2 regions of the Pseudomonas sp. NBRC 111131 genome follow, and region 2 is predicted to be linked to the other one. Evidence: predicted binding sites of a transcription regulator. Region 2 holds the regulator's gene; the other holds the start of a gene.
The links. Region 2 encodes sigma-54, which starts transcription at its own class of promoters, with help from an activator protein. Its sites were predicted from a motif close to ANTGGCATNNANNTTGCTNT; they were not measured.
Positions count from the first base shown of each region.

Region 1: the regulator sigma-54 is predicted to act here: its motif matches at 9,835-9,854, upstream of flgB (flagellar basal body rod protein FlgB).

Region 1 covers NZ_BCBH01000003.1:305,754-320,139, reverse strand. Annotated here, with positions in the region: gene APH34_RS05145 (alpha-ketoacid dehydrogenase subunit beta) at 1-251, opposite strand, end outside; gene APH34_RS05140 (3-methyl-2-oxobutanoate dehydrogenase (2-methylpropanoyl-transferring) subunit alpha) at 253-1,485, opposite strand; gene bkdR (Bkd operon transcriptional regulator BkdR) at 1,684-2,169, shown strand; gene APH34_RS05130 (glutamine synthetase family protein) at 2,353-3,594, shown strand; gene APH34_RS05125 (MFS transporter) at 3,725-5,065, shown strand; gene APH34_RS05120 (flagellar brake protein) at 5,133-5,876, opposite strand; gene APH34_RS05115 (flagella synthesis protein FlgN) at 5,957-6,424, opposite strand; gene flgM (flagellar biosynthesis anti-sigma factor FlgM) at 6,474-6,788, opposite strand; gene flgA (flagellar basal body P-ring formation chaperone FlgA) at 6,941-7,693, opposite strand; gene APH34_RS05100 (chemotaxis protein CheV) at 7,771-8,700, shown strand; gene cheR (protein-glutamate O-methyltransferase CheR) at 8,752-9,579, shown strand; gene flgB (flagellar basal body rod protein FlgB) at 9,901-10,311, shown strand; gene flgC (flagellar basal body rod protein FlgC) at 10,314-10,757, shown strand; gene flgD (flagellar hook assembly protein FlgD) at 10,773-11,480, shown strand; gene flgE (flagellar hook protein FlgE) at 11,511-12,866, shown strand; gene APH34_RS05070 (hypothetical protein) at 12,939-13,124, shown strand; gene flgF (flagellar basal-body rod protein FlgF) at 13,406-14,146, shown strand; gene flgG (flagellar basal-body rod protein FlgG) at 14,194-14,386, shown strand, end outside.
Region 2 covers NZ_BCBH01000008.1:74,936-89,321, forward strand. Annotated here, with positions in the region: gene mlaE (lipid asymmetry maintenance ABC transporter permease subunit MlaE) at 1-119, opposite strand, end outside; gene APH34_RS10105 (ATP-binding cassette domain-containing protein) at 119-928, opposite strand; gene APH34_RS10110 (SIS domain-containing protein) at 1,176-2,150, shown strand; gene APH34_RS10115 (HAD family hydrolase) at 2,166-2,690, shown strand; gene lptC (LPS export ABC transporter periplasmic protein LptC) at 2,698-3,270, shown strand; gene lptA (lipopolysaccharide transport periplasmic protein LptA) at 3,257-3,781, shown strand; gene lptB (LPS export ABC transporter ATP-binding protein) at 3,782-4,507, shown strand; gene APH34_RS10135 (RNA polymerase factor sigma-54) at 4,683-6,176, shown strand; gene hpf (ribosome hibernation-promoting factor, HPF/YfiA family) at 6,256-6,564, shown strand; gene ptsN (PTS IIA-like nitrogen regulatory protein PtsN) at 6,577-7,041, shown strand; gene rapZ (RNase adapter RapZ) at 7,044-7,898, shown strand; gene APH34_RS10155 (HPr family phosphocarrier protein) at 7,919-8,191, shown strand; gene APH34_RS10160 (ZIP family metal transporter) at 8,252-9,145, opposite strand; gene APH34_RS10165 (superoxide dismutase) at 9,157-9,768, opposite strand; gene APH34_RS10170 (hypothetical protein) at 9,770-10,231, opposite strand; gene APH34_RS10175 (lyase family protein) at 10,276-11,652, opposite strand; gene APH34_RS10180 (FagA protein) at 11,645-12,046, opposite strand; gene pmbA (metalloprotease PmbA) at 12,176-13,522, opposite strand; gene yjgA (ribosome biogenesis factor YjgA) at 13,631-14,152, shown strand; gene tldD (metalloprotease TldD) at 14,278-14,386, opposite strand, start outside.

The DNA.
Region 1 (14,386 bases), on a different contig from region 2:
CCCACGGCAGTGCCGACGATGCCGCTTTCGGAGATCGGCGCGTCGAACACGCGGGACTTGCCATATTTAGTCTGCAGCCCCTCGGTGCAGCGGAACACGCCGCCGAAGTAGCCCACGTCCTGGCCGTAGATCACCACATTGTCGTCGCGCTCGAGCATGACATCCATGGCCGAGCGCAGGGCCTGGATCATGGTCATGGTGGTGGTGGCCATGGCGTTTTCCGGTTTGATGCTGTTGTTGTGATCGTTCATCTCAAACCCCCAGTTCCTGGCGTTGACGGCGCAGGTGGTCGGGCATTTCCTTGTACACGTCCTCGAACATCGAGGCGGCGCTCGGGATGTGGCCGTTGGCCAGGGTGCCGTACTGTTCGGCTTCCTTCTGCGCGGCGATGACCGCGGCTTCGAATTCGGCAGTGACGGCTTGGTGTTCTTCCTCGGACCATTGGCCGATCTTGATCAGGTGCTGCTTCAGGCGGGCGATCGGGTCGCCCAGCGGGAAGTGGCTCCAGTCGTCTGCCGGGCGATACTTGGACGGATCGTCGGACGTCGAGTGCGGGCCGGCGCGGTAAGTGACCCATTCGATCAGGCACGGGCCCAAGCCACGGCGGGCGCGTTCGGCGGCCCAGCGCGAGGCGGCATACACCGCGACGAAGTCGTTGCCGTCGACGCGCAGCGAGGCGATGCCGCAGCCCACGCCGCGGGCGGCGAAGGTGGTCGACTCACCACCGGCGATGGCCTGGAAGGTGGAAATCGCCCATTGGTTGTTGACCACGTTGAGGATCACCGGGGCACGGTACACATGGGCGAAGGTGAGGGCGGTGTGGAAGTCCGACTCGGCGGTGGCGCCGTCGCCGATCCAGGCCGAGGCAATCTTGGTGTCGCCCTTTATCGCAGAAGCCATGGCCCAGCCGACGGCTTGCACGAACTGGGTCGCCAGGTTGCCGCTGATGGTGAAGAAACCGGCGTCGCGCACCGAGTACATGATCGGCAGCTGGCGGCCCTTGAGCGGGTCCCGCTCGTTGGACAGCAACTGGCAGATCATCTCGACCAGCGACACATCGCGGGCCATGAGGATGCTCTGCTGGCGGTAGGTCGGGAAGCACATGTCGCTGCGGTTGAGCGCCAGCGCCTGGGCGCTGCCAATGGCTTCTTCGCCCAGGCTCTGCATGTAGAAAGACATTTTCTTCTGGCGCTGGGCGACGACCATGCGGCTGTCGAAGATCCGCGTCTTGAGCATGGCACGCATGCCCTGGCGCAGGGTCTGCGGATCGATGCCTTCGGCCCATGGGCCAAGGGCATTGCCCTGTTCGTCGAGCACGCGGACCAGGCTGGAGGACAGGTCCGCCGTGTCGGCAGCGTCGACATCGACAGGGGGTTTACGGACTTGACCTGCGTCGTTCAGGCGCAGGTAGGAGAAATCGGTCTGGCAGCCTGGCCGGCCGGTAGGCTCGGGCACATGCAAACGCAGGGGGGCGTACTCGTTCATGCTTTTTACGCTCGCTCGAATGTTGTTTTTGTGAGCTCTGAAGCGGCCGCCGCTGAACTACCGGCTTGTGACTGGTAGGTCAGCGTCAATTACATAGTAGAGACAGCGCGAAAGAATTTTTCTCTCAAGTTGATTGCCTTTGCCGGTCGGTGCAGATAAACATTCCTCATAAACACAAAAAACCGGTGAATTTGTCTCATGCGCAAACTCGATCGTACCGATATCAGTATTCTCAACAGCCTGCAGGACAACGCCCGCATCACCAACGCAGAGCTGGCCCGTTCGGTGAACCTGTCGCCGACGCCGTGCTTCAACCGGGTCAAGGCCATGGAAGAGCTGGGCGTGATCCGCCAGCAGGTGACCTTGCTGTCGCCGCAGGTGCTGGGGCTGGATGTGAACGTGTTCATCCATGTCAGCCTGGAAAAGCAGGTCGAGCAGGCGCTGCACCGCTTCGAGGAAGAAATCGCCGAGCGGCCCGAGGTGATGGAGTGCTACTTGATGACCGGCGACCCGGACTATCTGTTGCGCGTGCTGTTGCCGAGCATTCAGGCGCTGGAGCGGTTTCTCGACTACCTGACGCGGTTGCCGGGGGTGGCGAACATCCGCTCGAGTTTCGCCTTGAAGCAGGTGCGCTACAAGACGGCCTTGCCGCTGCCTGCGAATGGCATGACGTTGCGGGAATAGGAGGGCCTGCTTAGGGTGCTTGATATTTTAAACACCCCCAGCCTATGTTGTTGCCAGCCTATAACAACAAGGACACGCGTCATGAGCACTGCAGCCCCGCGCTCGCTCGCCGAGCACCTCCAGGGCATCGACCAGATCGAATGCGTCACACCCGACCTCAACGGCGTCCCGCGCGGCAAGGTGATGACCGCTGAAGGGTTTCTCGAAGGGCGGCGCCTGCAGATGGCGCGTGGCGTCCTGCTGCAGTGCATCATGGGCGGCTACCCGCCGGCGAAATACTACGGCAGCGATGATGGCGACCTGGCGCTGGTGGCCGAGCCGACGCAGATTCATCGTCTGCCCTGGAACGACGACGGGCTGGCGTTGGCGATCTGCGACGCCAACGAGCTCGACGGCCAGCCGTCGGGGTTGTCTACCCGCGGTTTACTCAAGGCGGTGATTGCCCGGTACGCTGCACGCGGGCTGGCGCCGGTGGTGGCCACTGAGCTTGAGTTTTTCGTTTTTGCACCCAACAGCGATCCGCTCCAGCCGTTCCTGCCACCGCTGGGCCAGGACGGCCGCCGTGAGCTCGGCCACTCAGCGTTCAGTGTCAGTTCCAACAATGGCCTGCGGCCGTTCTTCCAGGAGGTTTACCAATGCATGGCGGCACTGGGCCTGCCACGCGATACCTTCATGCACGAAATGGGCGTCAGCCAGTTCGAAATCAACCTGCTGCATGGCGACCCGCTGCTGCTGGCCGACCAGACCTTCCTGTTCAAGCACCTGCTCAAGGAAGTCGCGCTCAAGCATGGCCTGAACGTGGTGTGCATGGCCAAGCCTTTGGCGCATACGCCAGGCAGTTCCATGCACATCCACCAGAGCCTGGTCGAGCCCGCCACGGGGCGTAACGTATTCAGCGATGAGCAGGGGCAGGCGAGCGAAACGTTCCACCATTTCATTGGCGGCCTGCAGGCCTGCATGGCGGACTTTACGGCGTTGTTCGCGCCCAACGTCAACTCGTACCAGCGCCTTTGCCACCCCTATGCATCACCCAACAATGCCTGCTGGTCCGAGGACAACCGCGCTGCCGGCCTGCGTATTCCAGCCAGCGCGCCAGCAGCCCGGCGGGTCGAAAACCGCCTGCCGGGCGCCGATGCCAACCCGTACCTGGCCATTGCTGCGAGCCTGGCGGCCGGCTTGCATGGTATCGAGCAACGGTTGCAGCCTGCGCCGGCCATCCAGGGCGAGTTCGAGGTGCCTGGCCACCTGAGCCTGCCGTGTACCCTGCACGCAGCGCTCGAGCGCCTCAAGCGCAGCGCCCTGGCGCGGGAACTGTTCGGCCGTGAGTTCATCGAAGGCTACGTTGCCACCAAGACGCTGGAACTGACCGATTTCTTCGACGAGATCACGCCGTGGGAGCGGCGCGTGCTGGCGGGACAGGCCTGAACGCGACATGACCGCCATGGGTCGCGCCTCTGGCCAAGATTTTCGCTTGCAGGGGCCTGCGCCGCGGCGCATTTGCTTTTATGCTTGCCAGCAAGCCAACGCCACCTGAACAGGGAGCCCGACGGGACGTATGCGAAACATCTGGAAGCCGTTTCAGTCGCTGTACTTTGCTGCCTTGATGATGCTCATCGGTTCGGGTCTGCTCAGTACCTACCTGGCGCTGCGCTTGGCGGCCGATCATGTCGACAGCCTCTGGGTCGGTGCGTTGATGGCGGCCAACTACTTTGGCCTGGCGGTGGGCGGCAAGGTCGGGCACCGGTTGATCGGCCGGGTCGGCCATATCCGCGCCTATGCCACCTGCGCCGGCATCGTCGGGGCCGCCGTGCTGGGGCATGGGCTGACCAACTGGTTACCGGCCTGGGTCGGGCTGCGGATGATCGTGGGCCTGGGGATGATGTGCCAGTATATGGTCATCGAGAGCTGGCTCAACGAGCAGGCCGACGCCAAGCATCGTGGTGCCGTGTTCAGTGGCTACATGATCGCCTCCTACCTGGGGTTGGTGCTCGGCCAGTTGATCCTGGTGGTGCATCCGCAGCTCGGTCCGGAACTGTTGATGCTGGTCGCCATGTGCTTCGCGCTGTGCCTGGTGCCGGTGGCGATGACCCGGCGCATCCACCCGGCGCCGCTGCGCCCGGCACCGATGGAGCCGAAGTTTTTCATCAAGCGCGTACCCCAATCGCTGAGTACGGTGCTGGGCTCAGGGCTGATCGTCGGCTCGTTCTACGGCCTGGCGCCGCTGTATGCTTCAAGCCAGGGGCTTTCTACCGAACAGATCGGTCTGTTCATGGGTAGCTGCATCTTCGCCGGCCTGGTAGTGCAGTGGCCGTTGGGCTGGCTCTCCGACCGCTATGACCGTGCGCTGCTCATCCGCAGTGTGGCCGTGGGCCTGGCGCTGGCGGCGGCGCCGTTGGCCATCCTGCCTGACGTGCCATTGGAGTTGCTGTTTGGCATTGGTTTCCTCATCTCGCTGCTGCAGTTCTGCCTGTACCCCTTGGCCGTGGCGTTTTCCAATGACCATGTGGAAAGCGAGCGACGCGTCTCGCTGACCGCCATGTTGCTGGTTACCTATGGGGTGGGCGCGTGCATCGGGCCGTTGGCGGCGGGGGTGCTGATGAAGGTGCTGGGCGCTCAGATGCTGTATGCCTTCTTCGTGTTCTTTGCCCTGGTGCTGGTATGGCGCATCCGCCCGAAAGCCGTTACCGGCCTGCACCAGGTGCAGGATGCACCGCTGGGGCACGTGGCAATGCCGGCTGCCGGTTCACCGTTGTCGGCGGCGCTTGACCCACGGGTTGATGAGCAGACCGTTCAGGATGTGATGCAGGCGCCGGTGGCAGCGGAAGATACCGAGCAAGAGCCGGTGCAGGCAGAGAACGGCGTCAAGCCTGAGGCCCAGGCCGACCGACTGGTCTGATAGCCTGCACCGCCCAGGCGCATAGCCAACGCCACCCAAAGGTGGCGTTCGTACACTGAGGACGAAATCAGTAGTCGTCTTTATCAAACCGCCGCGCCTCACGCTGCAGTTGATAAACAAAGCTCTCGATCTTGCGCTGCGCCTGGCCATTGAGGTTATGGAAGCGCACGCCGACGAAGGTGGTATTGATACGCTCTTCGTAGTGCAGGTGGCGCAATTCGACCATGGTGTCCACCAGGCCCAGTGGGTTGCTGGCCTTGAAGCGCTCGTATACCTGGCCCAGTTGCAGTCGGTCCTCGACATTGCCTTCAAAGCGCAGTTTGCAACCGGTGGCCGAGATGTCCAGCAGCTTGCCGCGCAGGGCACCGTTGCCTTTGAGGTGGGTGCCATCGAGGATCACATCGACCAGTTGCGACAGTTTCAGCGCGGCACGAAACGCATTGCGGCGCTGGTGGTAGGTCATTTCATCAGGCAGGGCACCGCGGTACGAGCGGTGACCATCGACTTCAGTGATTTTCAGTTCGTGGTTGCAGTCCCAGGCAATGCGCACACCATCGTGAAAACCTTCGACGCGGAACGGTTCGCCGTTCTCGATGTATTTTTCGCCGTCGCGCGGGATCATCTCATCCAGCGCCAGGGTGTTGCTCTCACGGTCTACATGCACCACGTAGCTCTGGAACCGCTGACTGCGCTCGTGGAAGGTGATGATCAAAGGATCATGGCTCTCCTGCAGCTGGCGCAAGTTGGCCGCGATCTCCAAAGGGGTGTTCAGCACCTTTGGCGGCTGCGGGGCATCGGCTTCATTGAACACGGGTTATCAATCTCCAGGCAAAAACGACACACGCAAGTAACGGCATTTTGCCAGTATGTTCCGTGCCTTGATAGAAATAATCACACTTGGCTGATGGCCCGAGGCTTGGCCAGCGGCGAGGTGGCGCCACGGCTGTCGTAGAGCGACGGGGAATCGCCGCCCATGAGGATTCTGACTTGGTTGGCCGTGACGTGCTGCTGCACCTGGATAATCCGGCCATTGGTTTCGTTGACCTTCTGGCAGGCGTCCATCAACTGGGTGAGCACGTTGAGTTGTTGCAGGATGACGGCACCATTGGCTGACTGCTCGGCCACCGCCTGGACACCGGCGCGGTCGGCACTCAGGCCGAGGCTGGTGAGCAGGTTGTTGCGGCGCAGGCCTTGCTGCTCGAGCAGAACGATCAGTGACTGCTTGCGTGCCAGGATACCTTCCAGCGGTTCCATGTCACGCCCATGCAGGGCGACCGACTCCTTCTGCAGAAGGTCGAGCAGTTCCTGGGTAGGTGCGATGTCGTCTTCGATCAGTTGCAGCAAGGTGATGTCGTGCATGGCTAACTCTTGGCTTTTATAGCGTCCGTGAAGTCAGCGCGCCGAACGGTTAGCGCTGGGCTTCGAAATCGAGCAGTTTGCTGGCGACCCGGCCGGCATCGACCTGGTAGCTGCCATCAGCGATCGCCTGTTTCAACTGCGCCACACGGGCACTGTCGACGGCGGGCTGATCACGCAGCTTGTCGCTGATCTTCTGCAACTGCTGGGCCTCTTGGCTGAGGTGTACCGCTTCTCCGCTGGCGCCAGCGCTTTTCGGCGCCTCGTGGGTTTCGCCGGCTTTGTCGGCGTTACCGGTCGCGGTGTTGCCGCGAACGCCGCCCGTGATGGACGGAGAGTTATTCAAACGACTGAAGTCGATGACCATGATCAGAAACCTCTGGGTATTTGGACGCTTGCCTTGTTTTCGGCCAACCCGAAAGAAACTTTAGGCACAAATGCTCAGCCGCCTGTCGGCAAGCCCGCGAACCCGTTTTCTGACACAGTTTAGGAAAAGCGGTTCCCCACCGCCAGCCCAATCTACATGGCCACCTCGACCTGGCCAGGCCCGGTGACCCTGGCCTTCACCACCCGCTGCGAATTGAGGTTGCGCACCCGTATCTGCTCACCCTGGCCGCCTTTACTCAAGGCTTCGCCCGGCATGCGCACGCTGAGGCTGCCGCTGCGGGCGATGATCACCACATGGTCGCCCTTACGGATCACTTCGGCCTGTTCCAGGTGCTGCGGGGTAAGCACCTGATCGATGACCGTAGGGCGCAGCATTTTCATGCCCACTGCCTGGTCGAGGTCCGTGAGGAAACCCTGGCCGAGGGTCCCCACGTCGCGCTCGCGCAAGGCTACGTCGCCCTCGGCAATGATGTTTTCCCGCTTGAGCGGGCGGGTGACCACCACCACGTCGCGGAACAAGCGCACCGTTGCCGGCACGAAGAGGGTCCACGGCGCGCTGCTGTCACAGCGTACCCGCACCGTTACCCGGCCCAGAGGCTGCGCCGGGCTTTCCAGCGAAGCGTCCAGCGGCTGGCTGCACAGCGGCATGCGCAGGCGCGGATCGAGTGGGTTGACCTGGATCTCGTAGCGCCCGGCGGTCTGGGTGGTGGCCAGGTAATCCTCGACGGTGAATTCAAGAAACCCTTGGGTGACACCGATAAGCTGTTCAGGCAAGGTAACTGCGTCCGCCAGCGTACGAAGGCCGGGCGCCAGCAGGCTCAGCACGGCCAGTGCGCCACTGAGCAGGTGGGGCAGTCGTCGGAAAATTGTCGTTTTCGTGTACATGGCGCTCAAAAAAGCAAAGCCCGTGCCGACTCGTTAACCGAGTGGCGACGAAAAGCACAAACCATAAGGAGTCAGGCATGGCGGGGGTAATGGATTCGGTCAACCAGCGCACGCAGCTGGTGGGGCAGAATCGCCTGGAGTTGTTGCTGTTCCGCCTCAATGGCGAGCAGCTTTACGGGATCAACGTATTCAAGGTGCGCGAGGTGCTGCAGTGCCCGGAGCTGACCTTGTTGCCCAAATCCCACCCGGTGGTACGCGGCGTGGCGAACATTCGCGGGGCAACCATCCCGATCCTCGACCTGTCGATGGCAACGGGCCTGCCTGGGTTGAAGGAAGAAACACGCAACAGCTTTGTGATCATCACCGAGTACAACACCAAGACCCAGGGGTTTCTGGTGCATTCGGTCGAGCGCATCGTCAACATGAACTGGGAAGAGATCCATCCGCCACCCAAGGGTACCGGCCGTGATCACTACCTGACCGCGGTCACCCGTGTGGACAACCGCATGGTGGAGATCATCGACGTGGAAAAGGTGCTGGCCGAGGTAGCGCCATCGTCCGAATCGGTGTCTGCCGGTGTGGTCGATGCCGACGTGCAGGACAAGGCCGTGCTGCTGCGGGTGCTGACTGTCGACGATTCGTCGGTGGCGCGCAAGCAGGTCAGCCGCTGCCTGCAAACCGTCGGGGTCGAGGTGGTGGCGCTCAATGACGGTCGTCAGGCCTTGGACTACCTGCGCAAGTTGGTCGACGAAGGCAAAAAGCCGGAAGAAGAGTTCCTGATGATGATCTCGGACATTGAAATGCCGGAAATGGACGGTTATACGCTGACGGCCGAGATCCGTAACGACCCGCGTATGCAAAAATTGCACATCGTCCTGCATACTTCGCTGTCCGGGGTGTTCAACCAGGCGATGGTCAAGAAAGTCGGGGCGGATGACTTCCTTGCCAAGTTCAAGCCGGACGATCTGGCCCAGCGAGTGGTCGACCGGATCAAGGCAACGCATTGAAGCAGCCGGGAGGCAGTTCCCGGCACCAGCGATTGAAAAGAGGCTGCAGTAGTGTCTACGGGTAATTTGGATTTCGAACAGTTCCGGGTATTCCTGGAGAAAGCCTGTGGCATCCTGCTGGGCGAGAACAAGCAATACCTGGTCTCGAGCCGTCTCAACAAGCTCATGGAGCAACAGGGCATCAAGAGCCTGGGTGAGCTCGTGCAGCGCATCCAGACTCAGCCGCGTAGCGGCCTGCGCGAGCAGGTGGTCGATGCCATGACCACCAACGAGACCTTGTGGTTTCGCGATACCTACCCGTTCGAAGTGCTCAAGAACAAGGTCATTCCGGAGTTCATCAAGAACAATCCAGGCCAGCGCCTGCGCATGTGGTCGGCGGCCTGTTCTTCGGGCCAGGAGCCGTATTCCATTTCGATGGCCATCGACGAATTCGAGCGCAGCAACCTTGGCCAACTGAAGATGGGCGCGCAGATCGTCGCCACCGACCTGTCCGGGTCGATGCTGAACAACTGCAAGACCGGCGAATACGACAGCCTGGCGATCGCGCGCGGCCTGTCCCAGGAGCGCCTGCAGCGCTACTTCGATACCAAGGGGCCGGGGCGCTGGGCGGTCAAGCCGGCCATTCGCAGCCGTGTCGAGTTCCGTTCGTTCAACCTGCTCGACAGCTACGCAGCGTTGGGCAAATTCGACATCGTGTTCTGCCGCAACGTGCTGATCTACTTCTCGGCGCAGGTCAAGAGGGACATCCTGTTGCGTATTCACAGCACCCTGAAGCCGGGTGGGTACCTGTTCCTGGGCGCCTCCGAAGCGCTCAACGGGCTGCCGGACCATTACCAGATGGTGCAGTGCAGCCCGGGGATCATCTACCAGGCCAAGTAGGCAAAAGGCCGGCAGTAACGATGCCGGCCTTTTTTGTTGTTTGCTCGACCCCTGTCGCCAGTAAGCCGGCTCCTGCTGCTGCACCGATTTCAAGGCCAGTGGCCGCTTTCAGTTGACGTCAATTTTTTGGTTTGCCGCTTTTGCCGTCCGGCAATTGCCGCTTTCCCCTCATCAAGCGGAAGCACTTTGCCGCTTTTCTGGCATCCTCCGCCCCTTGATGCCTGGCGCAGCCCAGTGTTTTCGGGTTTTTGAAGGTTTGGCACAGCCCTTGCTATAGCTTGGTCAACGATCTTCCGGTCAACCTTTGAAGGTTTCCCCGACATGAGCATCAGTTTCGACAAGGCGCTTGGCATCCATGAAAAGGCCTTGGGCTTCCGTGCCCAGCGCGCCGAAGTGCTGGCCAACAACATCGCCAACGCCGACACGCCCAACTACAAGGCGCGTGACATGGACTTCTCTTCGGTGCTTGCTGCCGAAAGCCAGAAGCAGCAAAGCGGTGGCCGTTTCGCCATGGAGCGCACCAATAGCCGTCACATCGAGGCCGAAGGCCTGGCGATGGCCGACGACACGCTGCAGTACCGCACGCCGACGCAGCCGTCGATTGACCAGAACACCGTGGACGCCCAGATCGAGCAATCGAACTACACCGAAAACGCCATCGGCTTCCAGGCCAGTTTCACGCTGCTCAACAGTAAATTCAAAGGGCTGGTTTCGGCCCTGCGCGGAGAATGACCATGTCCCTTTCCAGTGTTTTCAACATTGCCGGTAGCGGCATGAGCGCGCAGAACACCCGCCTCAACACCGTGGCTTCCAACATCGCCAACGCCGAAACCGTTTCGTCGAGCATCGACCAGACCTACCGTGCGCGCCACCCGGTGTTCGCCACCACCTTCCAGAACGCCCAGGCCGGTGTCAGCCAGTCGCTGTTCGAGGACCAGGGCGAGGCAGGGCAGGGCGTGCAGGTCAAGGGGATTATCGAAGACCAGAGCAACCTGGAGGCGCGTTACGAGCCAAACCACCCGGCGGCGAACAAGGACGGCTACGTGTACTACCCGAACGTCAATGTGGTCGAGGAAATGGCTGACATGATTTCTGCCAGCCGGGCGTTCCAGACCAACGCCGAGCTGATGAACACCGCCAAGAACATGATGCAGAAAGTCCTGACCCTCGGTCAGTGATAAGGAATCCAGACCATGGCAGTCGATAGCACCAACGGTGTGAACCTCAACGATGTCTTGTCGGCATCGGGCGTGGGTGGCAGCGCCAAGAAAACCCCCGACACCGCATCCAAGACCGGTACCGACACGCTCGGCAAGGACGCGTTCCTGCAGCTGCTGGTTACCCAGATGCAACACCAGAACCCGCTGGACCCCCAGGACAACGGCGAATTCGTGGCCCAGTTGGCACAGTTCAGCAGCCTGGAAGGCATCACGACGCTGAACGAATCGGTCAGCGGCATCACCAACGCCATGGCCTCGTCTCAGGCCCTGCAGGCGTCCTCGCTGGTCGGCCGTTCGGTGGTGGTACAGAACGACAAGGCGGTGGTCGATACCACGGAAAGCTTCAACGCGCAGTTCGTCGTGCCGCAAGCGATCGGCGAGGCGAAGATCACCATCAAGGACAAGGACGGCAATACCGTCAAGACCATCGAGCTGGGCGAGCAGAAAGCCGGTTACGCCGATTTCATCTGGGATGGCACCAACGCCAAGGGCGAGAAGGTCGACCCGGGTACCTATTCCTTCACCGCCAGCACCACGGTCGATGGCAAAACAGTGCAAATGAACACCCTGCTGCCGGCGAAGGTGACCAGTGTCAGCTTCAACGCCACGGGCGAAATGGTGCTCAACCTCGCGGGTGTCGGCAAGGTTTCCCTCTCCGACGTACAAACCATCGGTATCTAAGGCCCGCTAGCGCGGCACAGGAGTGAATTCATGTCTTTCAATATCGGCCTTAGCGGTCTGTACGCAGCCAACAAGCAGTTGGACGTTACCGGCAACAACATTGCCAACGTCAACACCACCGGTTTCAAATCGTCGCGCGCCGAGTTCGCCGACGTCTACGCCGGCGCCAACCGCCTGGGCGTAGGCAAGAACCAGGTCGGCAACGGTGTGCGCCTGGCGGCTGTTTCGCAGCAGTTCACCCAGGGTGACGTGAACAATACCGGCAACGTGCTGGACATGGGCATCCAGGGCCAAGGCTTCTTCGTGCTGTCCGACAACGGGGCGCAGGTGTACACCCGTGCCGGTGCGTTCCAGCCCGACAAGAACAACTTCGTGGTGACTTCCGATGGCCTGCGTCTGCAAGGCTATGCGGCCGACTCGAACGGCAAGATCCAGAAGGGTGTGCTGACCGACCTGCAAATCGACACGTCGGCACTCAAGCCCAAGGCAACGACCTTGATCGACCAGGGCATCAACCTGAACTCGTCGTCTGTCGATATCCCGCTGGAAGTCGATGACGGCACGGGCAACCTGGTGCCGAACAAGGTGTTCGACCCCTCGGACGAAACCACCTACTCCAAGTCGTTCCCGACCAAGGTGTATGACAGCCAGGGCAACGAGCACACCATGGAGCAGTTCTACCGCAAGACCGGCACCAACGAGTGGACCATGTACACCCTGGTCGACGGTCGCAACCCGTTCGACCCGTCTTCCACCACGCCCCTGACCGGCACTATCAGCTTCAACAGCGATGGTTCGGTGAAGAGCATGGCGGCCGACAACACCGGCCACCCGCCTGGCGCATCGTTCAGCGTGACCAACAACGTCTTCACCATGGCCGGTTGGGTGCCAGCAGTGCAGGATGCGTCGGGAGCATGGGCCGCCAACGGCGCGAATGGCAATCCCGATGGCATGAAGCTGTCGATGAACAGCACCACCTCCTACAACACCGACACTGCCCGTATGTCGCAGTCCCAGGACGGTTATGCCACCGGTATTCTGTCGAGCTTGAGCATCGACTCCACCGGCGTGCTGTTCGCCAGTTTCACCAACCAGCAGTCGCGCGCCATCGGCCAGGTGGCCCTGGCCAGCTTCGCCAACGAGCAGGGCTTGCAGCAGATCGGCGGCACCCGCTGGACTGAAACCTACACCTCTGGCATTCCCGGCATCGATTCGCCGAAGACCGGTACCCTGGGTAGCGTCGAGTCCAATGCGCTGGAAGGCTCCAACGTCAACCTGACCCAGGAGCTGGTGGAATTGATCAAGGCGCAGAGCAACTACCAGGCGAACGCCAAGACCATCTCCACCGAAAGCACCGTCATGCAGACCATCATCCAGATGACGTGATGGTCACGGGGTGATGGTGTTTGGGCGAACCCCTTTCTCGTGAAGGGGTTTGTCGCATCTGCGGGAGGGAACATGAAAAAGTGGGTTGTCGCATTGCTGGCCGCTTTCTGCCTTTACCAGGCACAGGCAGGCACCGCGCCATGGTGGCGCTGGGAGAGCCAGGTGGATGGCCGCCTGGTGTGTTCGCAGTGGTCGCCGGGGGAAGGCTGGAAGCGTTTTGCCGGGCCCTACAACAATGGTGGTTGCCGCGATCGTTGAGTCTTGTGCCGGCCTCTTCGCGGGGCAAGCCCGCTCCCACAGGGAATTGTGTTGCGCCCTCAAACCTGTGGAGCGGGCTTGCCCCGCGAAGAGGCCGGTACAGGTTTGCCGCAATCGGCAACCTGGCGCCGGATAACCGGCGTCCCCCTCGCCACCCTCACCCGCAAAGGCCCGTATTCACGGGCTTTTTCACACTTTCAAAAAGTTGGTTCGGAACTTGCTTCTACGCCTGCACAGCAGCGGCGAGCGGCAAACGATCGCCAGTGCAGCGGAGGATGACTGTGGACAAGATGCTTTACGTGGCCATGACCGGCGCCAGCCAGAACGCGCTGGCGCAGAAGGCCCACGCCAACAACCTGGCGAACATTTCCACCAACGGCTTCCAGCGTGACCTGGAGCAGGCGCGTTCGATGCCGGTGTTCGGCGACAGCTTTCCGTCGCGGGCGTTTGCCATGACCGAGCGCCCTGCCACGGACTTCAGTGAAGGGCCGATGGTCGAGACCGGGCGCGATCTGGACGTGGCCGTGGCCGGGCAGGGCTTTATCGCCGTGCAGGCACCGGATGGCCGTGAAGCTTACGTGCGCACCGGCAGCCTGAACATCGATGCCTTGGGCGTCCTGCGCGCCGGCAATGGCATGCCGGTGATCGGCAACGGCGGCCCGATCGCCATTCCGCCAGAGCAGAAAGTCGAAGTGGGCGCCGATGGCACCATCAGCATCCGCTCCATGGGCGAAGACCCGCGGGTGATGGCCGAAGTCGACCGCATCAAGCTGGTCAACCCGGACACCAAAGGCCTGAGCAAAGGCCTTGATGGGCTGATCCACACCCAGAATGGCCAGCCGGCCGCCGCCGACGTCAATGTGCGTGTGGTGTCAGGCTTCCTGGAGGGCAGCAACGTCAACGCCGTGGAAGAAATGACTTCGGTGCTGGCGCTGTCCCGTCAATTCGAACTGCACGTGAAGATGATGAACGCGGCCAAGGAAGGCGACGAAGCCATGGCGCGTGTTTTGCAAATCGGCTAACCACACTTGAACGGGTGCCGTAAAACAGGCGCACGAGGAGAATACTGATGCTTCCGGCTCTTTGGGTCGCTAAAACCGGCCTGTCCGCCCAGGACACCAACCTCACGGTCATTTCCAACAACCTGGCCAACGTTTCGACCACCGGTTTCAAGCGTGACCGTGCCGAGTTCCAGGACCTGCTGTACCAGATCAAACGCCAGCCAGGCGCGCAGTCCACTCAGGACAGCGAGTTGCCGTCGG
Region 2 (14,386 bases):
CCGCCACGTCCGACCAGTGCATGGAACAGGAACAGGCAGGAACGGCCAAGCACCGCCAGTACATCGATCGCCGAGCGGCCGAGCAGACGGATACGTTCGAGTAAGGATTTTCTGCGCATCAACGCGCCCCCAGCAAATCGGCGCGGTAGTCAGGCGCAGGAAAATGGAAGGGTACCGGGCCGTCCGGGTCGCCCTTCATGAATTGGCGAATACGCGGGTTGTCCGACCCCATCAGCTCGTCGGGCGTACCCTGCCCCAGCACCTGACCATCACCGACCACATAGATGTAGTCGGCAATACTGGCGGTTTCGGCCAGGTCGTGGGACACCACGATGCTGGTGATGCCTAGGGCGTCGTTGAGCAGGCGGATCAGGCGCACCAGTACGCCCATGGCGATCGGGTCCTGGCCGACAAACGGCTCGTCGTACATGAGGATCTGCGGATCGAGCGCGATCGCTCGGGCCAGCGCTACGCGACGCTTCATGCCGCCGGAAAGCTCGTCGGGCATCAGGTCGATGGCACCCCGCAGGCCCACGGCCTGCAGCTTCATCAACACGATGTCACGGATCATCTCGTCCGACAGCTGCGTATGCACACGCAGCGGGAACGCAACGTTCTCGAACACGTCGAGGTCGGTGAACAGGGCGCCACTCTGGAACAGCACCCCCATCTGCTTGCGTGCATCGAACAGGTCGCTACGCGACAGGCTCGGCAGGTTCTGCCCGGCAACCCACACTTCACCACTGGACGGACGCAGTTGCGCGCCCATCAGGCGCAGCAGCGTGGTCTTGCCACAACCCGACGGCCCCATGATGCCGGTGACCTTGCCACGCGGAATGCGTATGTCGACATTGCTGAAAATGCTGCGCGAACCGCGCTTGAAGGTGACGCCCTTCAACTCGACCGCGTAGGCGCTATCCACACTCATCTAGACTCCTTGCTAGTGCAGCCTCGTTCTAGTGGACGCTGGCGTTCATCTTGAAGGCACACGCGCCCCTCGCGGGCCGAATAGCGGCGAACTATAGCACCGCTCACAGTGCGGCCCCAAGGCCATGGAACGAGTCGTTCAGGCCAGCGACAGGGTTTGATGACATTTGATAGGACAATCGAAAGGATGAGGCTTTCTTCCATTGCAGCTATAATCGCCGCCTTTTCATCAGGCATTGCTTTTCGACATGAGCCAATCCAATGAGCTGATCCAGTCCGCCCAGCGAACCCTGCGCCTGGAAATCGAGGCAGTACAGGGCTTGGCGGCCAGTATCGATGCCAATTTCGTCAAAGCCTGCGAGCTGATTCTGGCCAGCAAGGGCCGAGTCGTTGTGGTCGGCATGGGCAAATCGGGGCACATCGGCAACAAGATTGCCGCCACCCTGGCCAGCACCGGTACGCCGTCGTTCTTCGTGCACCCGGCCGAGGCCAGCCACGGCGACATGGGCATGATCACCCGCGATGATGTCATTTTGGCCCTGTCCAATTCCGGCAGTACCGCCGAAATCGTTACCCTGCTGCCCCTGATCAAACGCCTTGGCATCCAGCTGATCAGCCTGACCGGCAACCCTGACTCGCCCCTGGCCCAGGCCGCCGAGGCCAACCTCGACGCCCGTGTTGCCCAGGAAGCCTGCCCGCTGAACCTGGCGCCCACCTCCTCTACCACAGCGGCACTGGTACTGGGCGACGCCCTGGCCATCGCCCTGCTCGAGGCACGCGGCTTCACCGCCGAAGACTTCGCGTTTTCGCACCCCGGCGGAGCGCTGGGCCGTCGCCTGCTGCTCAAGGTCGAGAACGTCATGCATGCTGGTGACGAGCTACCGCAAGTACAACGCGGCACCCTGCTCAAGGACGCACTGCTTGAAATGTCCCGTAAAGGTTTAGGGATGACCGTCGTACTGGAACAGGATGGAACCCTGGCAGGGGTCTTCACCGACGGCGACCTGCGCCGCAGCCTGGACCGCAACATCGACATACACAGCACGCTGATCGATCAGGTGATGACCGTGCACGGCAAGACTGCCCGCGCCGACATGCTCGCCGCCGAGGCACTGAAGATCATGGAAGACAACAAGATCAGCGCACTGGTCGTTGTCGACCCACACGACCGCCCTACCGGCGCCCTGAACATGCACGACCTGCTGCGCGCAGGGGTCATGTAGATGAGAACCTTGCACATGAACCAGGATCTGATGCAACGCGGCAAAGCCATCAAGCTCGCCGTGTTCGACGTAGATGGCGTCCTGACCGACGGGCGCCTGTACTTCCTCGAGGACGGCAGCGAGTTCAAGACCTTCAACACGCTGGACGGGCATGGCATCAAGATGCTCATGGCCAGCGGCGTGACCACGGCGATCATCAGCGGGCGCAAGACCCCGGTGGTCGAGCGCCGCGCGAAGAACCTCGGCATCCCGCACCTGTTCCAGGGCCGTGAGGACAAATTGGTGGTGCTCGACGGCCTGCTGGCCGAACTGGGCCTAAGCTATGAGCAGGTCGCCTATCTGGGTGATGACCTGCCCGACTTACCGGTCATTCGCCGGGTAGGGCTGGGTATCGCGGTCGCCAATGCTGCTCCGTTCGTTCGCCAGCATGCCCACGGCGTGACCCAAGCACGCGGCGGTGAAGGCGCTGCGCGCGAGTTCTGCGAACTGATCATGCAGGCCCAGGGCACCCTGGACGCTGCCAACGCCAACTACCTGTAGGTTGCCCATGTTCAGCAAGAAAGCCCGCAATGTTGCGCTGCTCGCGGTGATCGCCGCCCTGCTGGTGGCAATCGGCTACTGGAATGTCAGCCCCGAGAGCTTCCTCGACAAACCGGTGGCGCAAGTCGACGAAAGCGCCATCGATTACTATGCGATCAATGCCCATAGCGTGCAGTTTCTGCCCGACGGCAAGCTGCAATACGAAATGACGGCCGACAAGGTCGAACACCTCAAGGCGACCGAGGTCACACTGGTGACTACGCCCGACCTGCACATGTACCGGGGCACCGAATACCCCTGGCACGTACAGAGCGCGCGTGCCGAGGTCAACCCGGACGGCACCGAGGTCGAACTGATCGACCAGGTGCGCGTGGCCCGTACCGACGAAAAACAGCGTGAAACCATCATTACCAGCTCACGCATGACCGTGTTCCCGCAGAAGCAATATGCGCAGACCGATCAAGCCGTTAGAATCGACGGCGCCGGTGGTACAACTACGGGCAAAGGAATGAAAGCGTATTTGAAAGAAGGCAGGATGGACCTGCTCTCTAACGTAAGAGGACAGTATGAGGCTCGTTAAAACCCTCCCCCTTTTGCTCAGCCTGAGCGCAGCACTGGGAAGCGCGAGCGCCTTCGCCCTGCCGACCGACCGTGACCAGCCGATCCGCATCCAGGCCGACAACGCGCACCTGGACGACAAGCAAGGCGTGGCCACCTATACCGGCGACGTGATCATCACCCAAGGCTCCATGATGATCAAAGGCAACACCGTGACCATGACCCGTGCCGCCAATGGCGACATCGACGTGGTGACCTCGGTGGGCAACCTGGCCTACTTCGAGCAGCAGCAGAGCGCCGCCAAGCCCGACAAAATGAAAGGCTGGGCCGTGACCATCCAGTACCAGGCGCAGAAAGACACGGTGATCCTGACTGACCGCGCCAAGGTCGAGAACGAAAGCAACACCACCGAAGGCGAGAAGATCGTCTACAACACCAAGACCCAGGTTGCGACCGCCGGTCGCGGTGGCAACGTGACCCAGCCACGTCAGCGCATCGACATGGTGATCCAGCCGAAGAAGAAGGCCGAGTAAATGGCAACCCTCAAAGCCCAGCACCTGGCCAAGAGCTACAAGGGGCGTCAGGTCGTGCGTGACGTCAGCCTGTCGATCGACAGCGGCCAGATCGTCGGCCTGCTCGGCCCCAACGGCGCCGGCAAGACCACCTGCTTCTACATGATCGTCGGCCTGGTCCAGGCCGATCAGGGCCGCGTCCTGATCGACAGCCTCGATGTCAGCCACCAGCCCATGCACGGCCGCGCTCGCGCCGGTATCGGCTACCTGCCGCAGGAAGCCTCGATCTTCCGCAAGCTGTCGGTGGCCGACAATATCATGGCCATCCTCGAGACCCGCAAGGAACTCGACCGCGATGGCCGCCGCAAGGAGCTGGAAAGCCTGTTGCAGGAGTTCCACATCAGCCACATCCGCGACAACCTCGGCATGAGCCTGTCCGGGGGCGAGCGCCGCCGGGTCGAAATTGCCCGCGCCCTCGCGACCGCACCAAAGTTCATCCTGCTCGACGAACCTTTTGCCGGCGTCGACCCGATCTCGGTCGGCGACATCAAGCAGATCATCCACCACCTCAAGGCCAAGGGCATCGGCGTACTGATCACCGACCACAACGTCCGTGAAACCCTGGATATCTGCGAAACCGCGTACATCGTCAACGATGGCCAGCTGATCGCCGAAGGCGATGCCCAGACCATCCTGGCCAACGACCTGGTCAAAGAGGTCTACCTGGGTCACGAGTTCCGGCTCTGACCCCGGGACGCGCCTGGAGCACTGGCTTTCCCGCCCTGGCGGGGTTTAAGTTGTTACAGTGCTCTAGGCAAACGCTACAATTTAAGGCATAAAACTTGCTTGAATTTGGCGCCTCGGCGCCCTCGTGTAGTGGATGGCGCATGCGCGCCGGCGAACAAGGTATTAAGCCCCTGCCATGAAACCATCGCTCGTCCTAAAAATGGGCCAGCAACTGACGATGACCCCGCAGTTGCAACAGGCCATCCGCCTACTTCAGCTCTCCACCCTGGACCTTCAGCAGGAAATCCAGGAAGCGCTGGAGTCCAATCCGATGCTCGAACGTCAGGAAGACGGCGACGACTTCGACAACAGCGACCCAATGGCGGACAACGCCGAGAACAAGCCGGCCGCCGAGGTCCAGGACAACAGCTTCCAGGAAAGCACCAGCAGTGCCGAAAGCCTGGAAGACGGTGAGTGGAACGAGCGAATCCCCAATGAACTTCCGGTCGACACGGCCTGGGAAGACATTTACCAGACCAGCGCCAGCAGCCTGCCGAGCAACGATGATGACGAGTGGGATTTCACCACCCGCACCTCGGCCGGCGAGAGCCTGCAAAGCCACCTGCTGTGGCAGCTGAACCTGGCACCGATGTCCGATACCGACCGACTGATCGCCGTCACCTTGATCGACAGCATCAACGGCCAGGGCTACCTGGAAGACACGCTCGAAGAGATTTGCGCAGGCTTCGACCCGGAGCTGGACATCGAGCTTGACGAGGTCGAAGCGGTATTGCACCGCATCCAGCAGTTCGAGCCAGCAGGTGTCGGCGCGCGCAACCTGGGCGAATGCCTGTTGCTGCAATTGCGCCAACTGCCGGCCAACACACCCTGGATGGCCGAGGCCAAGCGCCTGGTCACCGATTTCATCGACCTGCTCGGCAGCCGCGACTATAGCCAGCTGATGCGCCGGATGAAACTCAAGGAAGACGAGCTGCGCCAGGTCATTGAGCTGGTACAGAGCCTCAACCCACGTCCTGGCTCGCAGATCGAGTCGAGCGAGCCAGAATACGTGGTACCCGATGTCATCGTGCGCAAGGACAGCGACCGCTGGCTGGTCGAGCTGAACCAGGAAGCGATCCCCCGCCTGCGGGTCAACCCGCAGTATGCCGGGTTCGTCCGCCGTGCCGACACCAGCGCCGACAACACCTTCATGCGCAACCAGCTGCAGGAAGCTCGGTGGTTCATTAAAAGCCTGCAAAGCCGCAACGAAACGCTGATGAAGGTCGCCACCCAGATCGTCGAGCATCAACGCGGTTTCCTCGACTACGGCGACGAGGCGATGAAACCTCTGGTGCTGCACGACATCGCCGAAGCGGTGGGCATGCACGAATCGACCATTTCGCGGGTGACCACGCAGAAATACATGCATACCCCCCGCGGCATCTACGAACTGAAATACTTTTTCTCAAGCCATGTGAGCACCGCCGAAGGCGGAGAATGCTCGTCCACGGCCATCCGCGCGATCATCAAGAAACTGGTAGCGGCGGAAAATCAGAAAAAGCCATTGAGTGACAGCAAGATCGCTGGTTTACTGGAGGCACAAGGCATCCAGGTAGCCCGTCGCACCGTCGCCAAGTACCGCGAGTCCCTCGGCATCGCACCGTCGAGCGAGCGCAAGCGACTGATGTAGCCCCTGAGATGTGCCATAGCGTTTGTGGGGCAGGTGCAATACCTGCCTCTTTATGCACGGGCAACAAAGGAGAAGCTGTATGCAAGTCAATATCAGTGGACAGCATGTAGAAGTCACTCAGCCGCTGCGCGATTATGTGCTTGAAAAGCTCGCCCGCGTGGAGAGTCACTTCGACAAGATCACCAACGTGCAGGTCATCATGAAAGTCGAGAAGCTGCAGCAGAAGGTCGAAGCGACCTTGCAGATTCCCGGCGGCGAAGTGGTTGCCAACGCCGAACACGAAGACATGTATGCAGCGATCGACGCCCTGGCCGACAAGCTCGACCGCCAACTGAAAAAACACAAGGAAAAACAGCAAAGCCTGCTGCAAGGTGCAGCCGCCCGCTGATCCCCCTCATCCATGATCCGACTTGAAACCATCCTGACCCCCGGCCGTTCCCTCGTGAACGTGCCGGGCGGCAGTAAGAAACGCGCCCTTGAAAAGGTCGCCAACCTCATTGCCGAACAAGTACCCGAGTTGGAGATGCAGGTCGTCTTCGAAAAACTCATCGCTCGTGAAAAGCTCGGCTCCACCGGCTTCGGTAATGGCATTGCCATTCCCCACTGCCGGATCGAAGGATGCACTGCCCCCGTCAGCGCCTTGCTGCACCTGGACGCTCCAATCGACTACGACGCCATCGATGGTGCGCCGGTCGACCTGCTGTTCGTCCTGCTGGTGCCCGAGGCTGCCACCGACGCCCATCTCGAATTGCTGCGCCAGATTGCCAGCATGCTCGATCGCAAGGAGGTCCGCGATCGCCTGCGTGCTGCCAATAGCAGCGAGGCCCTGTACCAGGTTGTCCTGGACGTACAGAACGAGCACTGAACATGCGCCTGATCATCGTCAGCGGCCGGTCCGGCTCCGGCAAGAGTACCGCCCTCGATGTGCTGGAAGACAACGGCTATTACTGTATCGACAACCTGCCCGCCGGCCTGCTGCCGCAACTGGCGGAAAACGCGCTGATCAATACCGAGCTGCTGCAACCCAAGGTGGCCGTTTCGATCGATGCGCGTAACCTGCCGAGCCACTTGTCGCGCTTTCCGGACCTGCTGGCAGAAGCCCGTGGCCGCCATATCCAATGTGACGTGCTGTTTCTCGACGCCGACGAAGACACGCTGCTCAAGCGCTTCTCCGAGACGCGACGGCGCCACCCGTTGACCAACGCAGACCGCTCGCTGGCGGAGGCAATCCGCGTGGAAAGCGAGTTGCTCGGGCCGATCTCCGACCTTGCCGACCTGAAGATCGACACCACCAACCTCAACCTCTACCAACTGCGCGACTCGATCAAGCTGCGCTTGCTCAACCAGCCCGAGCCCGGCACCGCCTTCCTGGTCGAATCATTTGGCTTCAAGCGAGGCATGCCGGTCGACGCCGACGTGGTGTTCGATGTGCGCTGTCTGCCCAACCCCTACTGGAAGCCTGAGCTGCGCGAGCATTCCGGCCTGGATCAACCGGTAATCGACTACCTTGCCGCACAGCCGGATGTCGAAGAAATGTTCAACGACATTTCCAGCTACCTGCTCAAATGGCTGCCACGCTTTGCTGCCAGCAATCGCGCCTATGTCACTATCGCCATCGGCTGCACCGGCGGCCACCACCGCTCGGTGTACATCACCGAACGCCTTGGCCAATTGCTGCAACAGTCCCTGAAAAACGTCCAGGTCCGCCACCGCGACCTCTAGCCCACAGGATCCGCACCACGATGCCCGCCCGCGAAATCACCATCATCAACAAGCTGGGGCTACACGCCCGGGCGGCAGCCAAGTTCGTCGGCGTGGCCGGGCGTTTCCCCTGCCAGGTGCGGGTCGGGCGTGCGCCTGACAAGCTGGTTGACGGCAAGAGCATCATGGCCGTGATGATGCTGGCTGCGGGCAAAGGCACCCAGGTGCACCTGCACACCGAAGGTGAGCAAGACAGCGAAGCCCTGGAGGCGCTGGTGACGTTGATCAACAACTACTTCGACGAAGGCGAATAACGGCGTCATCTTCGCCGAGTGACCAGCACGCTGACAAAGACAGCTCCCGCTCCAGGTCCTTCACGACATCGCTGTATCCATCACCATCATCAGGCAAAACCCGATACATAGCCCAAGGCTGGCCAAGCGGTGGTGCCCGTTGCTGCGCGACTCGGGGATGATTTCCTGGGTCACCACCAACAACATCGCGCCCGCTGCACAGGCCAGGCCCAGAGGCAATAGCAGCTGTGCAACATTCACCAGCCAGGCACAGATCACTGCCGCCAGGGGCTCCACCAGCCCCGATGCGGCACCAATCAGAAATGCCTTGAACCGCGACATCCCCGCCCCTGCCAATACCAGCGCAATGACCAGGCCTTCGGGCACATCCTGCAAGGCAATGCCCATGGCCAGGCTGTCGGCATCGGGCATGCCGCCACCGGCTGACACACCAATGGCCATGCCTTCAGGTATGTTGTGGGCGATGATGGCGATGACGAACAACCAGATTCGCGCCGCGATCACCGGCTGGTTTTCACTGCCGACCAAGGCCTCTGGCGAAGCGCCAGACACCTTGAGGTCGACAACGAACAAGCAGAAGGCGCCGAACAACAAGCCGAAACTGACCAGGCCACCGGCACCCCACGGGCTGAAACCGAGGGCTTGTGCCGCGTCCAACCCCGGTATGATCAGGGAAAACGCTGTGGCGGCCAGCATCACGCCGGCACCAAAGCCCAGCAGGGTATCGGCCAGGGCCACTGGCATGTTGCGAATGACCAGCACCGGTACCGCGCCCAGCGCCGTCCCCAACGCGCACAATGCGCCGCCTTCCAGAGCACGCAGCATGCGCGGCTCCAGGTCCAGCCAGGCGATACCCCGTGCCACCAGCAGAGCCGTGCCGACCAGGAGCAACAAGGTGCCTAGCGCCAGGCGGAACAGGCGCACACTGCTGACAGACATCACCTCCGAGCGCATACCGGGTCGACTCACTTCAAGGCTTCGAGATAACGACGTTCCACTTCCGCCCAATCAATGACGTTGTAGAAAGCACCGATGTATTCCGGGCGACGATTCTGATACTTCAGGTAGTAGGCATGCTCCCACACATCCAGGCCGAGGATCGGCGTGTTGCCGTGCATCAGCGGGCTGTCCTGGTTGCCGCTGCTTTCCACCACCAGATGCTTCTCCGGGGTGACGCTGAGCCAGGCCCAGCCGCTGCCGAAGCGGGTCAGCGCAGCTTTGGTGAAGGCGTCCTTGAATGCCTCGAAACCACCCAGCCCTGTGTCGATGGCGTCGGCCACCTGGCCCTGTGGCTGACCACCCCCTTGCGGCGACATGACCGTCCAGAACAGTGAGTGGTTGGCGTGGCCACCACCGTGGTTGGTCACCGCACTGCGCAGGGCCTCGGGTAGTTGCTTGACTGCGCCGACGAGTTTTTCGACCGGCCATTCGGCCCACTCGGTACCTTCGATGGCAGCATTGAGGCCGTTGACATAGGTCTGGTGATGCTTGGTGTGATGAATCTCCATGGTCTGGGTATCGATGTGCGGCTCCAGCGCATCGTAGGCGTAAGGCAATGCAGGCAAGGTATGGGGCATATCAATGGATTCCGTAGGCTTGAGGGCTGGATGCCAGGCCCGGCTGGGCTGCCAGTTCACTGGCGGCTGGCACGTGGCGGTTGAGCAGGCGCTCGGTTCGCGGATACTGGCCGTACTCGGCGATGAAACTCAGGAGCTCGGTGTAGGTTCGCCCGCTGTGACGCAGTGCGGCATCTCGCAACGGCTGCGCCAGGCGGGGCTCCTGGCTGGCTTGCAGCAAGCGCTGGTGAGCAGCGCACAAGTAATCGGCACTCTCGTGCGGCTGGTTCAGGCGCAGGTGCAGGTCCGCCAGGTTGTGGTGGGCAATGACAAATGCCGCCACCGCTTCATCGACGTCATGCCAGCGCTCGAACAGCACTTGGGCCAAGGCCAGCGCTTGCAGATAGTGTTCGCGAGCATCGACCAGCTCACCCTGCTCGAACAGGCGATTGGCGGTTTCAGTGGTGCGTTTCCAGTGCTGCATGACGTTCCTCCTGCGCGCTGATGACTCATGCGCGCTGACGCGGGTCAGATTCCGCCGGCGGTGAGTTTTTCCGGGTCCAGCAGCGCCTCGAGCTGATCACGCGACAGATCGGTGTGCTCAAGCGCCACATCGATGATCGGGCGACCTTGCTTGTAGGCGGTCTTGGCGATCTCCGCGGCCTTGAGGTAGCCGATGATCGGATTTAGCGCTGTGACCAAGATCGGGTTGCGCGCCAAGGCTTCCTTGAGCTTGCCTTCGTTGACCTTGAAGGTTGCAATGGCCTTGTCGGCCAACAGGCGGCTGGCATTGGCCATCAGCTCGATGCTCTCCAACAGATTGCGGGCGATCACCGGCAACATCACGTTGAGCTCGAAGTTGCCCGATTGGCCTGCCACGGCGATGGTCGCGTCGTTGCCGATGACCTGAGCGGCAACCATGGCAGTGGCCTCGGGAATGACCGGGTTGACCTTGCCCGGCATGATCGAGGAGCCAGGCTGCAACCCTTGCAGCTCGATTTCTCCAAGACCTGCCAATGGGCCTGAGTTCATCCAGCGCAGGTCGTTGGCGATTTTCATCAGCGCCACGGCGGTCGTCTTGAGTTGCCCGGACAGCGCTACGGCGGTGTCCTGAGAGCCGATGAGGGCGAACAGGTTCTCACCCGGGGTGAACTTGACCTGGGTCAAGGCACTGAGTTGACGTGCGAAACCCGCGGCAAACTGCGGATGGGCGTTGATTCCGGTGCCCACAGCGGTCCCCCCTTGAGCCAGGGCTTGCAGGCTCGGCAGGATCGCTTCGAGATGCCCCTTGGCAGCATTGACCTGTGCAGCCCAACCCTCAAGCACCTGGCTCATGCGCACCGGCATGGCATCCATCAGGTGAGTACGGCCCGTCTTCACGTACTGGCGCACTTGCACCGACTTGGCTTCGATCACCTGAACCAGGTGGCCCAGTGCAGGCAGCAACTGCTCGTGCAGCGCCAACGCGGCGCTGACATGGATAGTGGTCGGGATGATGTCGTTGCTGCTCTGGCCACAGTTGACGTGATCGTTGGCATTGACCGGCTCGCCGAGCACTCGGCTGGCCAAGGTGGCGAGCACCTCGTTGGCGTTCATGTTCGAGCTGGTGCCGGAGCCAGTCTGGAATACATCGACCGGGAAGTGCGGGATGAAATCGCCGGCCAGCAGTTGCTCCACCGCCTGGACGATCGCCTGGCCCTGCCCTGCCGAGATCTGCTCCAGCTCGATATTGGCCTTGGCAGCAGCGGCCTTGGCCAGCAACAGGGCACGAATGAACTGGGCTGGCATACGTTGGCCGCTGATTGGGAAGTTGTCGACCGCGCGCTGGGTCTGGGCACCATACAGGGCCTGGGCCGGCACCTGCAGTTCACCCATGCTGTCACGCTCGATACGGGTATCACTCATCATCAAATCCTTGCATCAGTTCATCGGGAGAAATCGACGGCAACAACCGGCAATTGGCCAGTTGCAGGGCATAGGGCTGCCAGCGCTGGTTGTGTTCGCGGCGATCGAGGTTGCGCAGGTCGAGCAACGGCCGCCAGGCCTGGTCCAGGCACTGACAGCGCCAATGCCAGGGAAGCATGCGGTCGCACGCGGTATCGAGCAGCAGGCGGAAGGAGGTGAGTGCCACCGTCCATGGCGCAGTTTCGGTGCAGCACACCAGGTAGCGGCCCTCGGCCAGGTAGTGCTCGATCAGGCGCGGCTCATCAGGTTCGAGCGCACAGCGGATGCGCCGGCTGAGCCAGCGCCAGTTTTCCAGGTAAGGCAGTTCGCGCAGGACGGGTTTCATGAACATCATCGCCGGGGTTACTGGATAATGATATTCATTATTAAGTGATAACTAGAATCACTTCAAGAGGGGTGCGACGAAAGTAAAAAACCCGGCGCGAGGGCCGGGTTATGCAAATCAGTCTACAACGTGAAAGGATCAGCTACCGGCGACAGTCATGCGCTCGATCAGTACCGATCCCGTATGAATATTGCTGCGGGTTTCAAGATCGCTACCAATCGCGACAATCTGCTGGAACATGTCTTTCATATTACCGGCGATGGTCACCTCCTGAACGGCATGCTGGATCTCGCCGTTCTCGACCCAGAAGCCCGCCGCCCCACGGGAATAATCCCCGGTCACCATGTTCAGGCCATGGCCCATCAACTCGGTCACCAGCAACCCGCGCCCCATGCGACGGATCAGTGCTGCCTGGTCTTCCACGCCATGGGTGACGTAGAGGTTATGCACGCCACCGGCATTCGCTGTGCTAGGTAGCCCCAGCTTGCGCCCTGAATAGGTACCCAGCAGATAGGACACCAGCTCACCTTTGTCGACGAAGGGCTTGGCATAGGTAGCCAGCCCATCATCGTCGAACGCGGCGCTGCCCAGCGCGCGTGGAATGTGCGGGCGCTCGTCAAGGGTCAGCCAGCTGGGGAATAGCCGTTGCCCGATGGCACCGTCAAGGAACGACGACTTGCGGTACAGGTTGCCGCCGGAAATGGCCGACAGGAAGCTGCCGAACAGGCCACCGGCCAGCTCGGCAGAGAACAGTACCGGTACCTCGCAGGTCTTCACCGGGCGTGCGCCAAGACGGCTGGCGGCACGCTGGGCGGCACGCAGGCCGATGCTGCGCGGGTCGGCCAGCAGGTTGCCCTGACGGTTTACGTCATACCAGTAATCCCGCTGCATCTGCCCTTCGCCCTCGGCGATCATCACGCAGCTCAGGCTGTACCGAGTCGAGGCATAACCGCCGATGAACCCATGGCTGTTGCCGTACACACGGCAACCCTGGTGGGTATTGAGGGTCGTGCCATCAGCGTTGAGAATGCGCTTGTCGGCGTCAAATGCCGCAGCCTCGCAGGCCAGCGCCATTTCGATGGCCTTCTCTGGCTCGATATCCCAGTCGTGATAGAGATCGAGGTCCGGGATTTCACGGGCCATCAGCGCCGCGTCGGCCAGGCCCGCGCACTCGTCCTCGGAGGTGTGCTTGGCAATCGCCAATGCGGCGGCAACGGTTTCACGAATTGCTTCCGGGCCACTGGCCGAGGTGCTGGCCGACCCCTTGCGCTGGCCAACATAGAGGGTGATGCCAAAGCCCTGGTCGCGGTTGAACTCAACCGTTTCGACCTCACGCTGGCGTACGGTGGTGGACAGGCCCTGCTCCAGCGACACCGCCACTTCGCAGGCACTGGCGCCCTGCTGGCGCGCCTCGGCGATGATCGCTTCGACCTGTTCCTGCAACACTGGCAGGTCCTTCGGGCCTACGCTCTGGACTGCACTCATGGTTTTCTCCACTCAAATTCTGCGTTCGGCAGGGGTCATTCTACGACCGGGCCGGACAAGCGGCCCCCGACTGGTTATCATGGCGGCGATTTCTAGCGGACTGCCACCATGGTTGATTCATACGACGACGCCTTCGACGGCGAAAAAAGCAAAACCCAGATCAAGCGCGAACTGCATGCACTGGTCGAACTCGGCGAGCGACTGACCACGGTCAAGGCCGATACCCTGGCACGCCTGCCGCTGACCGACGAACTGCGCAAGGCGCTGGCCGACGCCTCCAAGCACACTGCCCATGGCGCACGCAAACGCCACATGTCGTTCGTCGGCAAGCTGATGCGCGACCAGGACCTGGACGCCATCCACGCGGTACTCGAGCAGATCGACAGCTCCAGCCGCCAGTACAACGAGCGCTTCCACAACCTGGAACGCTGGCGTGACCGCCTGATCGACGGTAATGACGAAGACCTTGAGCGCTTCGTCAACGAGTACCCCGAAACCGACCGTCAGCAACTGCGTTCGCTGATCCGTCACGCGCAACACGAGAAAGCGCGGAACAAACCGCCTGCCGCTGCGCGCAAGGTGTTCAAGTACATCCGCGACCTCGATGAATTGCAGCGCGGCCTGCGCTGACAGGTCGGTACGCAACCCCTCGGGGAGCGGGCCTGTCCCGCAACCCTCGGCGAAGCCGGTGCCAGCCAGCACCGGGTCGCTTTCTGCACAGGTCAAGCCCGCTCCCACGCAGGCCCTGAAGGCCATCAGGCGCCGGTACCACCGACGGTGATCGCGTCCAGCTTCAAGGTCGGCTGCCCTACCCCAACCGGCACCGATTGCCCATCCTTGCCACACGTCCCCACGCCACTGTCC